Regions from separate parts of the Endozoicomonas gorgoniicola genome, predicted to be linked through region 1. Evidence: riboswitches for the same ligand, from Rfam matches in the RefSeq annotation. Region 1 holds a riboswitch; the other holds the start of a gene.
The links. Region 1 has a riboswitch for thiamine pyrophosphate ahead of thiD (bifunctional hydroxymethylpyrimidine kinase/phosphomethylpyrimidine kinase). Riboswitches for the same ligand answer to the same signal wherever they lie in the genome.
Positions count from the first base shown of each region.

Region 2: another riboswitch for thiamine pyrophosphate. It lies ahead of NX722_RS01445 (ABC transporter substrate-binding protein); the one in region 1 lies ahead of thiD (bifunctional hydroxymethylpyrimidine kinase/phosphomethylpyrimidine kinase).

Region 1 is NZ_JAPFCC010000001.1:5,458,860-5,465,909, forward strand. Features, by position in the region: gene NX722_RS24530 (SLC13 family permease) at 1-1,030, opposite strand, end outside; gene NX722_RS24535 (cupin domain-containing protein) at 1,235-1,627, shown strand; gene NX722_RS24540 (ABC transporter substrate-binding protein) at 1,697-2,644, opposite strand; gene NX722_RS24545 (ABC transporter permease) at 2,784-3,524, opposite strand; gene NX722_RS24550 (ABC transporter ATP-binding protein) at 3,524-4,288, opposite strand; gene thiD (bifunctional hydroxymethylpyrimidine kinase/phosphomethylpyrimidine kinase) at 4,288-5,121, opposite strand; TPP riboswitch at 5,204-5,300, opposite strand; gene NX722_RS24560 (NEL domain-containing protein) at 5,510-7,050, shown strand, end outside.
Region 2 is NZ_JAPFCC010000001.1:313,895-320,944, reverse strand. Features, by position in the region: gene NX722_RS01450 (RING finger domain-containing protein) at 1-2,506, shown strand, start outside; gene NX722_RS01445 (ABC transporter substrate-binding protein) at 2,638-3,621, opposite strand; TPP riboswitch at 3,686-3,793, opposite strand; gene rlmF (23S rRNA (adenine(1618)-N(6))-methyltransferase RlmF) at 3,915-4,871, opposite strand; gene NX722_RS01435 (hypothetical protein) at 4,996-7,050, shown strand, end outside.

The DNA of each region.
Region 1 (7,050 bases):
ACAGCACGCCCCACGGGATTTCACGTGCCTTTTCCCAGGTCAGGACGTAAATGCGTTCGTCCCGGTTGACCGGAACGATAAACAGACTGATAGCCGCTGCAACAGCAATCCCGGTATCTGACAGCCCCGGAATATAGCCTTTCAGTAGTGGACGGAAGATCCATGCCAGGGCAGTCAGGGCAAAAATAATGCCGATGGTTTTTTCACCACGAGTCATAGCTCCCAGGTCATCCAGTTGTTCTTTAAGCACTTTGCGTGCATCCGGACTTTCAATGTCGTCCATCCTGAAGCTGACTTTGGTCAGCCATAGCCAGGTGGCTACAAGCATCAGGAATGAGATGGGAAGCCCTACCATCATCCACTGGGCAAAACCAATATCTATGTTGTAAGTTTCACTCAGAAAAGCCGCCAGCAACGCATTCGGCGGAGTACCGATCAGAGTCGCAAGACCGCCAATGCTGGCACTGTAGGCAATGGCCAGCAGCAGCATTTTAGCGAAACGCGCTCTGCCTTCTTCAGAGCCGCTCATCATTGCAGCCACCGACAGGCCGATCGGTAGCATCATGGCGCTGGTGGCAGTATTGGACACCCACATACTCAGGAAGGCGGTTGCCACCATAAAGCCTGCCACCTGTCGGCTTGGCTTCACCCCTGTGGCGAGCATGATATTCAGTGCAATGCGTTTGTGCAGATTCCAGCGTTCCATCGCCACACCCAGCATAAAACCACCGAAGAACAGATAGATGGTCGGGTTGGCAAAGGGGGCGGTCACTTCCCGAATGCTGGCAACGCCCAGCAGTGGAACCACGGCAATTGGTGTCAGGGCTGTCACCGGTATCGGCACCACTTCCGATACCCACCAGACAGCCATTAAGGTGGCGACCCCTACCATATACCATGCATCCTGGGTCATTCCCTGGGGCGGTGGTGTGATGATGGTCAGAAGAAGAAGTATCGGGCCAGTAAACAGTGATACCCAGTAAGATAATCCGGGCGCACCGCGAGTGAAGACGGAAGTGGCTGTTGTCATACAGGCCTCCAGTTGCTGTTATGGGTGTCAGTGTGCTGGATTGGAGGAATAGTTTTTTGATCTGGGTCAGTTTTAGGAAAGATTGGGGAGCAGAGGCAGCAATAGCACTAAGATTAAATTTTATCAGTACATCGATGAACTGAGGCTTATACTCTCTTTTGAGCCTTTTACGGCTCTGTTCTTTTGTAACCGTAGAGATCAGGTATGACTACATTAACCGACAAGCCCGGTATATCCATCATCAAGCCCGGGTCTGTAAAAATGAATGACCTGAGCCAGACGCTGAATGTTTCAGGTTTGATAAGCCACATATCAGAGCAGGCGGTAACGAACAACAAAAATGTCCTGTCTTTGGGGCATTTCACCATGAGACCGGGCGAAGGATTTGAGTACACCTACAACACTGTTGAATGCAAGGTGGTCACAAAGGGCAAAATTGTTATACGAGACAAAGAAGGTAATAAGCACACGGCAGAGGCAGGGGATGTAATCGTGTTTTCTCCGGACGTAACCGTCTATTTCGACGGTGAAAGTGATGGAGAAGCCGTTTACACCGGACACAGGGAGCTTGACCAGGATTTTGCTCCACCTAAATGATTTTTAATCCGTATTGTTTTTTCAAAGTACGCCTCTATTGCAGCCTGAGGCCGCAATAGAGGCTGGTCTTTACAGGGATATCATCAGGTCTTCCGCCTTCTGGGGCTTTTTCAACTCTTTGTGTTCATACAAAAAATCCGCTACTCGCTGATAGCGCCCCGTATCTTTTGCCGCAGGGCGACGCGCCAGGTGAGGAATCGTGTCGTACCATGCACGTTTATTCAGCTTATTATCCAGCTGACGGGGATTGGAATCCCTGAAAATTTCCCAGCCTTTGTCCGGGTTGTTAGCAATAAACTGTGCGCCCAGTTCAACGCCACGAAGAAAACGACGAATGGCTTCTTTATCGTGCTTATCCCGGTTGGCAATAAAAATCAGCTCATCGTAAGGAGGAATACCATTCTCCTCGTAATAGAACATCTTGCCTTTACTGCCAGCCAGAATCAGTTCATTCAGCTGAAAATTACGGTACGCGCCGAGAATGGCATCAACCCGCCCGGTCATCAATGAAGACGACAGGTTCCAGCCAACGTTAACCAGTTGAATGTCGTCGTAACCAAAACCATGAGGGTTGAAAAGGGTATCAATAAACGCTCTATGGTTACCGTTTGTGCTGACACCAATGGTTTTGCCTTTCATGTCTTCAAGGCTTTTGATTTTGCCTTCTTCCAGAACAATCAGGCCATCCAGAGGGGTCGCCACCAGAGTGCCAGCCCAGACCAGAGGAAGCCCTGAATCCACGGCATAATGCAGGGAAGGCTGGTAATACACCGCAATGTCAGCATTACCTGCTGCCACCAGTTTTGGGGGCAGGTTCGGGTCAGCCGGTTCCTGAATGGTGACGTTAAGACCTTCCTGTTTAAAATAACCCTTCTGCTGCGCCACAATAATGGGGGCATGGTCGGGGTTAATAAACCATTCCAGCATCAGGGTCAGGTCTTTGTTTTTCTCAACCGGGGCTGCTGTTACCACCATCGGCAACAGCATTACTATGAATGACAATAGTCGTTTAAACACGTTTCAAATCCTAATCTATTATTAGTCTCTTTCAGTTTTAGAAAGTGGCAGAACAGAACTTACCGGAAGAACGTCATCCCCGCGAAGGCGGGGATGACGATGGTATATTCTTTCCAGCCTCTTCCCTTAGAGAGTGGTTTTACCGGGTCGTTTCCGTTTGCCATGGAATCCACTTCTTCAGCAAATGGTCCGTTATGAAATAAAGGCTGACGGTACAGGTGGCCAGAACAGCCAGGGCTGCAAACATCTGGTCTACCCAGAGTCGGGCATTAGCCTGCATCATCATATAACCCAGTCCGGCACTGGAACCGACCCACTCCCCCACGACGGCGCCAATCGGAGCCACCACGACGGCAACCCGCAACCCCGATGCCAGTGCTGGCAGGGCAGCAGGCCAGCGGATATAACGGAGAACGGCAAAGCCGTTGCCGCCCATGGTGTGAGCCATTTCCAGCCACTCTTTGTTGGTGTGGCGCAGGCCGTCATAACAGCAGGTAGCCACCGGGAAGAAAATCACAAGGATGGTCATCACCACCTTGGATGCCAGCCCGTAACCAAACCAGAGCATCAGAATGGGCGCCAGCGCAAACACAGGGATAGCCTGGGTAATCAACAGTAATGGCAGCAGCCATGGACGCAGGCTGGTGAAATACACCAGCAATAAAGCCAGCAGAACACCAAAACTGACGCCAAGACCCAGACCGAGCAGCATCTCGCTCATGGTGATCAGCGTGTTGTCCCAAAGAAGGCTTGCATTGTCGTGTATACTGAGGGCAACCTGTGTGGGGCCGGGCAGAATATAGCTGGGTATTTCCAGCACCCGAACCAGGGTTTCCCAGCCCAGCAGTAAACCCAGTACAACAATCAGGGGGCGTATCATCAGGCAGCCTCCTCATGACGTAGCCGCTCCAGCAACTGACCATGCAGGGACATCAGCTGACTGTCGTCCAGTGAACGGGGTATCGCGCCGGGAGGAACAATGGGGTCGGTCAACCGGGCAGGGTGTCCCTGCAGGTGGTAGACCTGATGCCCCAGACGCAGGGCTTCCAGAGGGTCGTGGGTGATCAGCAGCACTGTACGGTTATGCAGCAGTTCGCAGGCAAGGTCCTGAAGGTTCAGCCGGGTGATGGCATCCAGGGCGCCAAAGGGTTCATCCATCAACACCACCGGGCGGTTCTCCATCAGTGTGCGTGCCAGTGCAACCCGCTGTCGCTGACCTCCGGAAAGGTTCTGTGGCAGCTCCTGCACCTTGTCACTGAGACCCACACGGTTGAGTATGTCTTTCGCTTGTTCCAGATGCTCAGAAGCTACTTTCTGGCGACGAAGCATCGGGCTGCGAAGGCGCTGCCCGAGGGTGATGTTGTCGAGAACCGAAAACCAGGGCAGCAGCAGATCCTGTTGCGCCATCCAGGCGATGCGCTGGTTCAGCTCAAAACCATCCTGGCACAGTGCGGTACCCGATACAGAAACATCCTGACTACTGACATCCAGACCGGCAATAAACCGCAGCAGACTGGTTTTGCCAACACCGCTGCCCCCGAGCAGGCAGGTCCACTGCCCACCCTTAAGGGTTAAATTCAGTCCGGTAAAAACAGGTTTGCTGTCGTACGACAGTGAGGCATTTTTGATAATAACGTCAAACATCACCAGTTCCGGTAGAAGTGGTGTACCGGGCCATGCCCCTGTCCAATGTTTAACTCGTCAGCTTTGGCAATGGCAGCCGCAATGTATTCTTTACCGCCCTGAACCGCTTCGCTCATGCTGAAGCCTTGTGCGAGCAGTGCTGTAATGGCGGAAGACAGGGTACAGCCTGTGCCATGAGTGTTGTCGGTTTCCGTCCACGAAGATTCCAGGCGGTGCAGGGACTGACCATCGTGGTAAAAGTCTACAGCCTTGCCGCCTTCCACCTGGCTGCCTGTCAGATGACCGCCTTTCAGAAGTACAGCTTTAGCGCCCAGCTCCAGCAGGGGTTCAATCATATCCAGCATCTGCCGGGTATTTTCCGGCTTGTCCTGATCAAGCAGAACAGCGGCTTCGGGCAGGTTAGGTGTAATCAGGGAGGCTTTAGGGATCAGGACTTCTTTCAGGGTTTTAATCGCTTCCCGTTGCAGCAGAACGTCACCGCTGGTAGCCACCATGACCGGATCAACCACCAGACGTTTTACCTGATAATGCTCAATACGTTCAGCAACGGTTTCAATCACTTCCGGCTGGCTGAGCATACCGACTTTCACGGCTTTTACGTCAAGGTCGGACAGAACAGAATCAAGCTGTTGATGAATGAAGGCGGGGTCAACGTCGAAGATTCCCTGAACACCCCGGGTATTCTGGGCAGTCAGGGCAGTAATCACACTGCAGCCGTAGGCACCCAGAGCCGAGAAAGTTTTCAGGTCAGCCTGAATTCCGGCACCGCCACCGCTGTCTGATCCGGCAATGGTCAGGGCAATGGGAGTGGAGAGGGTTTTATCAGTTATCATCGGTCCGGTTTACTCCTTCCGAACTGACGATGGAAACGTTGAGGCAAGCGATAAAAGGCACCTGTGTATAAGGTAACGATGCATCGCTTGTTCGTCGGTTTCCTACGCCAGTATTATCTGGTTCAGGTTCAATGGGTATTTCTCAGCGGTCTTTACAGACCACACCCCAACCAACGAATCGAGTCTATTGGGTTTGGCGGGGCGTGTCTATATTCCCGGCTAAGTGAATTTCTGATCGAATTTCAGGGCTGAAGCCGCTGAACTGGCTGGAACTAAATGTGATTCAGCCTGTCGAACCTGACGATAAGCATTCTGTTAAAAAGCAAAAGGAGTATTTCAGGTGCATACAGGAAGTTGCGACTCTTTATTCCCACTGCCGTCATCCCCAATGAAAACAGTTGACTCAGGCGCAGTTGCCTCAGGCGCAGTTGCCTCAGGCAAAGCTGACTCAGACTATGAACAGCCCTCAGCCAGTGGTAGTCGCATTACCCTTAAAAACCAGGGCAGGTTGCTGCCTGCTGCCGACGAGGTTGATACCGCCAGCCCTTGTCAGGATCGTAAAGTGACTCCCTCTGCCTCTGCGGCTACTTATGTGAACCCTGGTCAAAATAGCTTTTTTGAAGGGCTGGAGAATGTTCATCCTTCAGCGGGGGAGCATGCTTTTCAGGCTTTCTTGCAGCAGCACGGTAATGAAGAGTCATTATCATTTGTTGAAGGCGATCCCACACTATCTTTAGACACTGCAATATCTTCAGACACTGCAATATCTTCAGACATTGATAGTATCCAGATTCTTTCTGCTGAGCGGTTTAAAGAAATGCTCTTAAGCAGAAAGGCTTTTTCTCCGGATCTCTGTTACGTAGTGAAAGGTGATATTGACCTGTCTGGCGATACCCGATTTAAAACCTTGCCCGATAACCTCATTGTTTTGGGTGAACTGAATCTTGAGGATTGTTATGGGCTCAGGGATTTTCCCCAAAATCTGTTTGTTCAGGACGACTGCTTGATAACTCATTGCTATAGCCTTGGAACTCTGGGCAAAACGCTCATTGTTTTGAAAGATTTTGAGGCCTGTGAGTGTACTGAACTCACTGACCAAACTGGGATGATGGTAGTCCATGGAAATATTAACATGGCGGGATGCAGTGGCCTGAAAACCTGGACAGGAAAGACTCAATGCAAAGGCAGTGTCTATCTGGCTGGTTGTGCAAGGCTGAAGCGACTGGAACAGATTGAAGTTGAGGATGATATTGATTTATCGAGCTGTTATCAGCTTAGAGGGCTTCCTGAGTGTTCGGAAGACTTCAAAGTCGGTGGAAATATTGTTTTGTCAGGTTGTAAGCGCCTTTCTCCCCTGCCGGAACACATTATGACGCAGCGAGACGGTGGGGATAACAGAATCCGGTATATAACATTAGATAACTGGGACAGCATTCAGCGCCTTGACGAGAAGAGTCGACTTCGTAACAAGAATATAATTTTTGATTGCCAGCCACTGGGCAACGCGCCTGATGATATATTTGATGACTTTACTGAAGCGTTTGACTTTTGGAGCAAGATCGCTGAATCCGGGCAAATAGCCCCGGATATCGGACATCTTAAGGAATTCGAGAGAGGCATTCTGATTGAATTCCTGGAACACCTTACCAGAACGGCTGAGTATCAAAATTCATCTCGCTCTGACCTTTTGGCGCAGCGGGTTCTGAATATATTCCCCCTTATATCTGATGTTTCTGATACTGAAACAAGAGAGCGAGCCCTTGATATTATGTACTACGCTGTCACGTCCTGCGGTGACCGGGTCATTCTTGCGCTACATGATCTTGAGGCTTTGGTACAGCTGGTGCAGTCTGAAAAGCGAGCGCAGGAATGCAATGACCCTGATGAGTTAAAATCAATAGCCAGACAGATGGTGTACCTTGCGAAGAT
Region 2 (7,050 bases), 5.1 Mb from region 1:
TGAGGGAAGGAAAGTAAAAAACCACCCCAACAAACGATCCCTGATTAATAAGCTGGAAGAAGAACGTATTATTCATCGTTCATTGAGAGTTGTAACAGAAACCAGTGGACACATTGCTGAGTCCGGCGATTTTATGGAAGGTATACGCAGGTCAAGATTCCCTTCCCTATCAAGATGCCCTTCCCAATATGGACGCCACAACGAGGTGATTGGTAATTTCGACGGAAAAGAAGCGAGTGCTGCAAAAGCCGTCGTCATGATGAACCGACAGAGTATCCCCGAACTGACTATTGCGGTAAACGAACTGATTAACGCGGGTGCAGAAGGAGACCTTCCCATTATAATGCACGACGGGATAGGGGCATTTCGGCAGCTTGGCTCTCTAAAAAGTTTCCGGGAATGGTTGAGTAAAGAATTATATCTCAAACGCCACTTTCAGTTGCCTGAATTTCCACCAGACATAATGCCAGACAACTTTTTCGACATCATTACTGGTCTTGCTACAGGTATGGTTCGTCTTGAGCAGGCACTCAAAACCACCGATTCTGACACCCCATTAGATTTATTCCAGGAAATGGACTATTTAAACCAGCAATCTTATGTTGGTTACTTCAGAAGTCATCTCGCTGCAGGCACTCTTCTACCGAACCTGATGAACAGCGAGTGTTTTGCAGATAACATCAGTCGTTTTATTGAGTTACTAACCTTTTATTATCAGACAAAAGATAAACTCCATGCTCAGCACACGAATGAGTTGGGTAGAGATATTCTGCTACTTGGCAACGAACTCAGGGGAGTCCTTATCCGTTCCGTTCTGGTCAGTTCGGCCTATCGTCAGTTACTTGAAAGCGTAGGAATAGAGTTTGACGACAGTGAAACAATACTACTTTCCTTTGCGGCTATCTATCATGCTTTCAGGTGCCACCATTCAATGGATTACCCCTTTACTATACAATTTACAGATTTTATAAAATCAGCACCTGCCGGTCTGCGTGATAACATACAGAAAGCCCTGCTATACCCCAATGAAGTGTTCGATATAAACAAAAGACATACCCTCTACGCCCACATATTAAGTGCCGTTAAAACCCTGAGACCTGAAGCTGAAGGCATCAATTACAAGCTCTGGAGCACACTGAAAAAGCTTATCAGGCAGGAAGATGAAGGAGCCATTTCCAACCGGGTCGCTGCCATAAAAGATTTACCCACTCGCTGGAATTACCACACCCCCATAGAATGCGGCAAAGGCACTATGAGGGAATACACCCAACAAAATACTCCGCGACCTTTTGTTGAAATAGCCTCTGAGAGAATAAACTGGATCAGGGTACAGAGGCGATTAAAGGAAGACATTAGCCACAAAATGGCCGAGGCACTTCGTACTCACTCAGGAATATTTGCCCCATGGCCTTATACTGAACAAAACCTGAAGATTCCCCAGATGTCGCTGCTTGAGCTGATCTATATATCCGCTTCCACTGAAGAGTTCTTGCTATTTGATACTTTATACGATCATTACCTGCATCAGGGCGTGCCCCTGTTGACAGGCACAATTGACAATAGCGAGGTCACTCCGGCACTGGTGAAAACGTTAAAAAATCAAGAAAAGATAATTCCATCATTCGATACCCTTGGTGATAACTTACGGTTACTGCCCAACATTAAATTACGACCTCATGAAATAGCCTTGCCATTGGGCAGTGATTTTTCCATTTACGAAAATTTGAAGGTATCTGATGCTTCGCCCTCAGCCCTGGTAGAACCCTCGGGACGGATTGACTACGTCAGAATTGATGGACCGGGAGCCGACTTAGCAAAATCCACTTATCAGTTTCAGCCAGTACATAGCACCACTGAACCGTTAGAAGAGTGTCCTATCTGTTTTGAAGACTTCGCTGACAATCCGGATTCTCCATTTTTAAAGGCGCCCTGTTGCCGCAAAAATATTCATAAATCCTGCCTCAGCAGAGCATTAACCACCAGCTCGGGTAACTGCCCAATGTGCCGGCGGCACCTGGTGGACCGGCAGGGTCCGCAACCTTCAGGATCACTAACCTGGAAAAGCATCCGGCACTCATGTTTGGCAAACGAATGTTATGACCGTTTTTTTGAAATTGATTACTCAACCCCCGCCGGTCAGTACCGGGAACCTGGGCAGGAAGCGGCTGTTGATTACGTCAAGGATGATAGAAAAGCGTTCATACCTGATACCGAAAAGGGAAGAAAAGCCTTTTTTATGCTGCTGGAAGCCTACAAAAGAGGGTTTGTTCTGTCATTCGGAACTTCACTCAGTCGCCAAAGGGATAATGTGGTTATCTGGGGCGACCCACCCCAGAAATCCAAAATTCATGGCAGCGGCAATCCTACGGATGGCCACTACTATCCAGATCCGGACTATCTTGACCGATTGATTGGCACCCTCAAAGTCATGGGAATTTCAGAGCCACCCCCCGAGATGCAGCCTCGCCTGTCAAGAGGTCCCCAACCATCCGGGGGAACGAATTGAAGAACAATTATTTCCAGCCTGCCACTGCGCTGCTTGAGAAACAGGGTTAAGGGCAGGAAAGCCTGTTCGAAGGAAGGAAGCCTGCTAACAGGCTTCCAATGTTAAAAGCAGAGAGTAAAGAACAGAAAGGATCAGGAAGCTCTCACCTCAGAAAGGTAACTGCCATCCACAGGCTGGAAAGCGGCATAGGGCCTTTCCGGCAGATACTCATTGCTGTAACAGCTGTCAGCCTGCATGGACTCATCGGTAATGCCCAGTTCCTGCGCATAACGACCCACCTTATCCCAGTCGCGGTCAACATTGACCAGATCCCTTGAAAAATAAGGAAGACAGCTGATGTATATCTTGCGGAAAGTGTCGTTTCTTAAGCGGGGAATGTTCTGGCACAGCAGGTCCCAGGCTTTTTCCGGATTTTCCAGCGTCCACTGAACACCGTGCTGGGTTGCCTTCATAAAGCGGCGAACCTCGTCCTTATGATTCACAAGGTATTCTTCATTGACCAGAAACAGAATGCTGCAGAAACAACAGCAACCCAGACCAGCCAGCTCATCCACCCGAAGGATTCCGGTTTCCTGCCCACTGACCTGTTCCAGTTCCACCTGTTGAAAACAGCCTATTCCCATGCCGGCATCCACCTGGTTCTGCAGAATGGCGTCGGTCATATTCATTCCAACCCGAACGGTTTCATAGGCATTCGGTTCAATGCCTGCCCGCCGGGCCAGATCATCAATGATAATTTTCCCAAAGCGCCCAATATACCCAATCCTTTTACCCCGGATATCTTCAAAGCCATTGATGCCACTGGACTTCAAAAAGATAATGCCTGTTGGCGGCTCATGGAACAGTGTGCCGGTTGAGACCACTTTGTACCCTTTAGCCCTGGCCGCATAGGTATGAATCATCGCCTTGAGGGCAATATCCACTTTGTTCTGACCAATTATGTCTGTTACATCAGAAGGGTCGGTGGTTTCCATGATGGCAGGCGAAAGCCCTTCTTCTTCATAAAACCCCAGATAATGTGCCATAAAAATAGGAGTGTGGTAGGGGTTGGCGTACCAGTTCAGCAACAGGGAAAGTCTGGAGTTGTCTGTTTTTGAGATAACAATATCTGACATGCGTTAATTTCCAATATAAATATGAACGGAATAGCAACGCATCTGGGAGAGCTGAATAAACAAGCTGGCGACATCTCGACTGTCCCTACGCCGGTACTAACCGGATCAGGTTCAACAGGTATGATCTCAGCCTGATAACTTACACATCAAACAGGCACCCTGCGTCACTGGGTCAACAGTATAGTTTAGTTGACATCCTCCCCCACAGTTCCACAGTGGGAACTTTTACGGTGACTGGGACACTTGAGCTTTGCGAACACACGCGCCCAGCTCAACAGGCGCGTGTGTTCCGATTAAAGCGACTCAGGGTTACGGTGTTCCTCAACCATCATAAAACTCCATGCCAGCATAAGGCTGATCTTTTGCCCCTGGCTCGTCGCCCTCAATTTCACCTGCATGGCACCCACATCTACCAGCATTTGACGTAAAGGGGTAATGTTGTCTTTTTCAGACACCAGACTGGTAAACCAGAACACCTGCTCGGCAAATTCAGCACTCTCTTTCACCATATCTTTCAGAAAGCGAATCTCACCCCCATCACACCATAGCTCATTGCTTTGCCCACCAAAGTTAAGCTGTTTTTCGCTGTCAACCTGCATTTGGCTGCCACGCTCGACCTCTGAATTTTTCAGGTTTTTCCATTCCCGTAGTGTGTCTGCTTCCGCTTCTTTTTTAGAAGCGTAGAAAGGCGGGTTACACAGGGTCAGGGCAAACTGGTCCGTTTTCTTAATGATGTTTTTAAAAAAGTGCTGACTGTTGTTTTGCAGGACAACATCCACCTTGTCTGACAGGTTGCTATTGCTGTTAACAATCGTCTTTGCCGACTCAACCGAGACCGGGTCAATATCACTGGCAACAAAGTGCCAGCCATAGACCTGACTGCCAATAATGGGGTAAATCAGGTTAGCGCCGGTGCCAATATCCAGAACCTTTACCGGGGTTTTACCCAGTTTCACCGACTTCAGAAGGTCGGCCGCATAATGGATATAGTCTGCCCGGCCGGGAATGGGGGGACAGGGGTAATTCGATGGAATCGACCAGTGCTGAATCTGGTAATGCTGTTTCAATAGTGCCTGATTCAGGCAGACCACCGCCTGTTGATCAGAGAAATTAATGGTTTTATCCCCACTGGGGTCCGCTTTAACAAAGGCTTCAAGCTCCGGATGAATGGAGCAGAGATCGTCAAAGTTGTAGCAACCCTGATGAATATTGCGGGGGTGAAGCTGAGTGGCTGAGTGGTTACCAGACATAATAATGACCAATCAAACTAAAACAAGCTGAAGTTTAGATGAAATACGCCTGAGAATATCCGAAATCAAAGCGGTCTGCCGACAATCATAAAGAACAATAAAAACCAACCTCTGGAATGTCACCATGTCGATACCTTCTGCTGGAAGATCTTCCTCCACCCCCAAGCCTTCGATAAAAGATGGCAAGGAATCACAAGCCGCCCCGGAGGGCGTATTTCAGGTATCAGGCGAAGGTCGTTCTGTCCATCCCCACAGTGACAATCCCCAGTACATGTCCCCGGAGGCAGACCATACAGCAAACCGCTCCCTGGATGACTGGGACATAGAGGTTCTGGAAATAGAAAACCGGTATTTTGACATCGTGGCAGACCTGTCCGGCAAGTCAGAATCAGTCATACCACGCTCCCGGTTAAAGCAAGCTGTCAACACCATCAGAAACAGTCTTAGTACCTTGTTCAATCACTACAGACAGCGAGTTGCGCATCTGGTTGTCGAAGGCCGTATCGAGAAGCAAAACGCTGACGAAGTGATGGTACGCAACAATGCGCTATCCCCCATACTGGACGAACTGAACGAATTAGAGGCGTCGATGCAATGGCAGTTTGGGAAAAAAAATCAGCACGCCAGCATGGCTCAGCTCAGAACCCTGATGTCAAAGGCAACAGGCGTCATCTCAGAAACCAAAGCGCAATTAAACGACTCAACGACCCTGCCTGAACCAAAACAGGAATCAACAACATCCACTCTACCGGACACAACCCCGCTGCCCGGCGATCCACCTTCTGAAAACCCGGAACAACTACTGGCAACCCTGACACAGAACGTAAAACAGTCAACAGCCAAAGCGTTTAAAGCAACGCTGGACAGCTCGGTTAAAGAGCTTGGCAGACTGCTGACGCTCCTGCCCCAATGGATACAGGAAGCTCAGGCGTCTGATGAGGATGCAGAGGCTCTGGCAACCTACCAGAGCGTTTTCAATAGCGCGTTTGAGAAATTGCAGTCTCTCGCTCTTAAGACAATCGACAAAAAAGACATCCCTTCAAACCAGTCAACGGCCACCCGGCTGTTTGAGCAATGTCGGGACATGGTCGTAAGAATTGAAAGCGTGAAAAACGGAAAGTTTGATGCCTGGGTTGCCGCCCGGATCAAAAACCCCAGGCTGAAGGCCATAGTCGCCGCAATTGACCAGGCTGACAACCCGGAATTGCGCCTGAAAGCGCAGCAGCAACTCCATCACTTTCTGGCGAAAAACCTGCAGCACTTCAGCCGTCTGGAACCGATACTGAAACTAACCCTGGAAAAGAGCCGGCTTCAGGAGCAGCAGGCACCTGAACTCTGTGAAGACGCCCTGAAAGCACTGACGTCATTGTCAGGCCATGTCAAAACCACTGAAGATCCTGAGTTTACTGTAAAGTGGATGCAGGCTATTGAAAAAGCGGATCAGGAACTGAGTTATTTACAGCAGCTGGAACAAACCCTGCCAGAGCGTATTCTGCCCGTTCTGACCACCAGCCCCAAATCAGCCCCTCATTTTCTTCACCTGCTAAACCCTGTCTGTCGTGCATTTTTAGCCAGGGAACCAGAGTTGGTCTCAAGCGAAGTCTCCAGAAAGCTGTTTTCTTCCATGGCAGAGTTTCTTGAAGGGCGCAGGGAGCAGGATGCATTAAAACGTTCTTCAGCACTGATTAAAGTCGCTTCTGAGAATTTTTCATCCCCTGATTTTTTGTCCCGGATACTGAACGAAGCAAAAACGTTCGAAGAAATACACGCTATTTCGCAATCACTCTATGACTGGGACATAACTCTGTTTGAAGAGGTGCAACATGCAGTCAGAGGCCTGGAAACCGTGAAGATGGATTTTGAAGTGGATGGCATAGAGAAAGGCAGGGATGCCCTGATTTATCTGATGAGCGAATATCCTGACTCCATTAAGGAGCATGCCGAAAAAACGTCTGCCAAACGTTTTGAAGAATTAACAGACATTTTGCGTACATCGTTAACAACACAATTACAAAAGATATTCGCATCTGAAAAGCCAACACCTGAGCTTTTTGAAAAAGACTTAAACCAGGCATTACAGGGTATTGCTAAAGTCACTTTAACCCCGGTTGAAGGCAAAAAAGACGCAATAGCCAGCAAAGTGGCGATAACGCTCACACCAGAAACCCTGAACGACAAA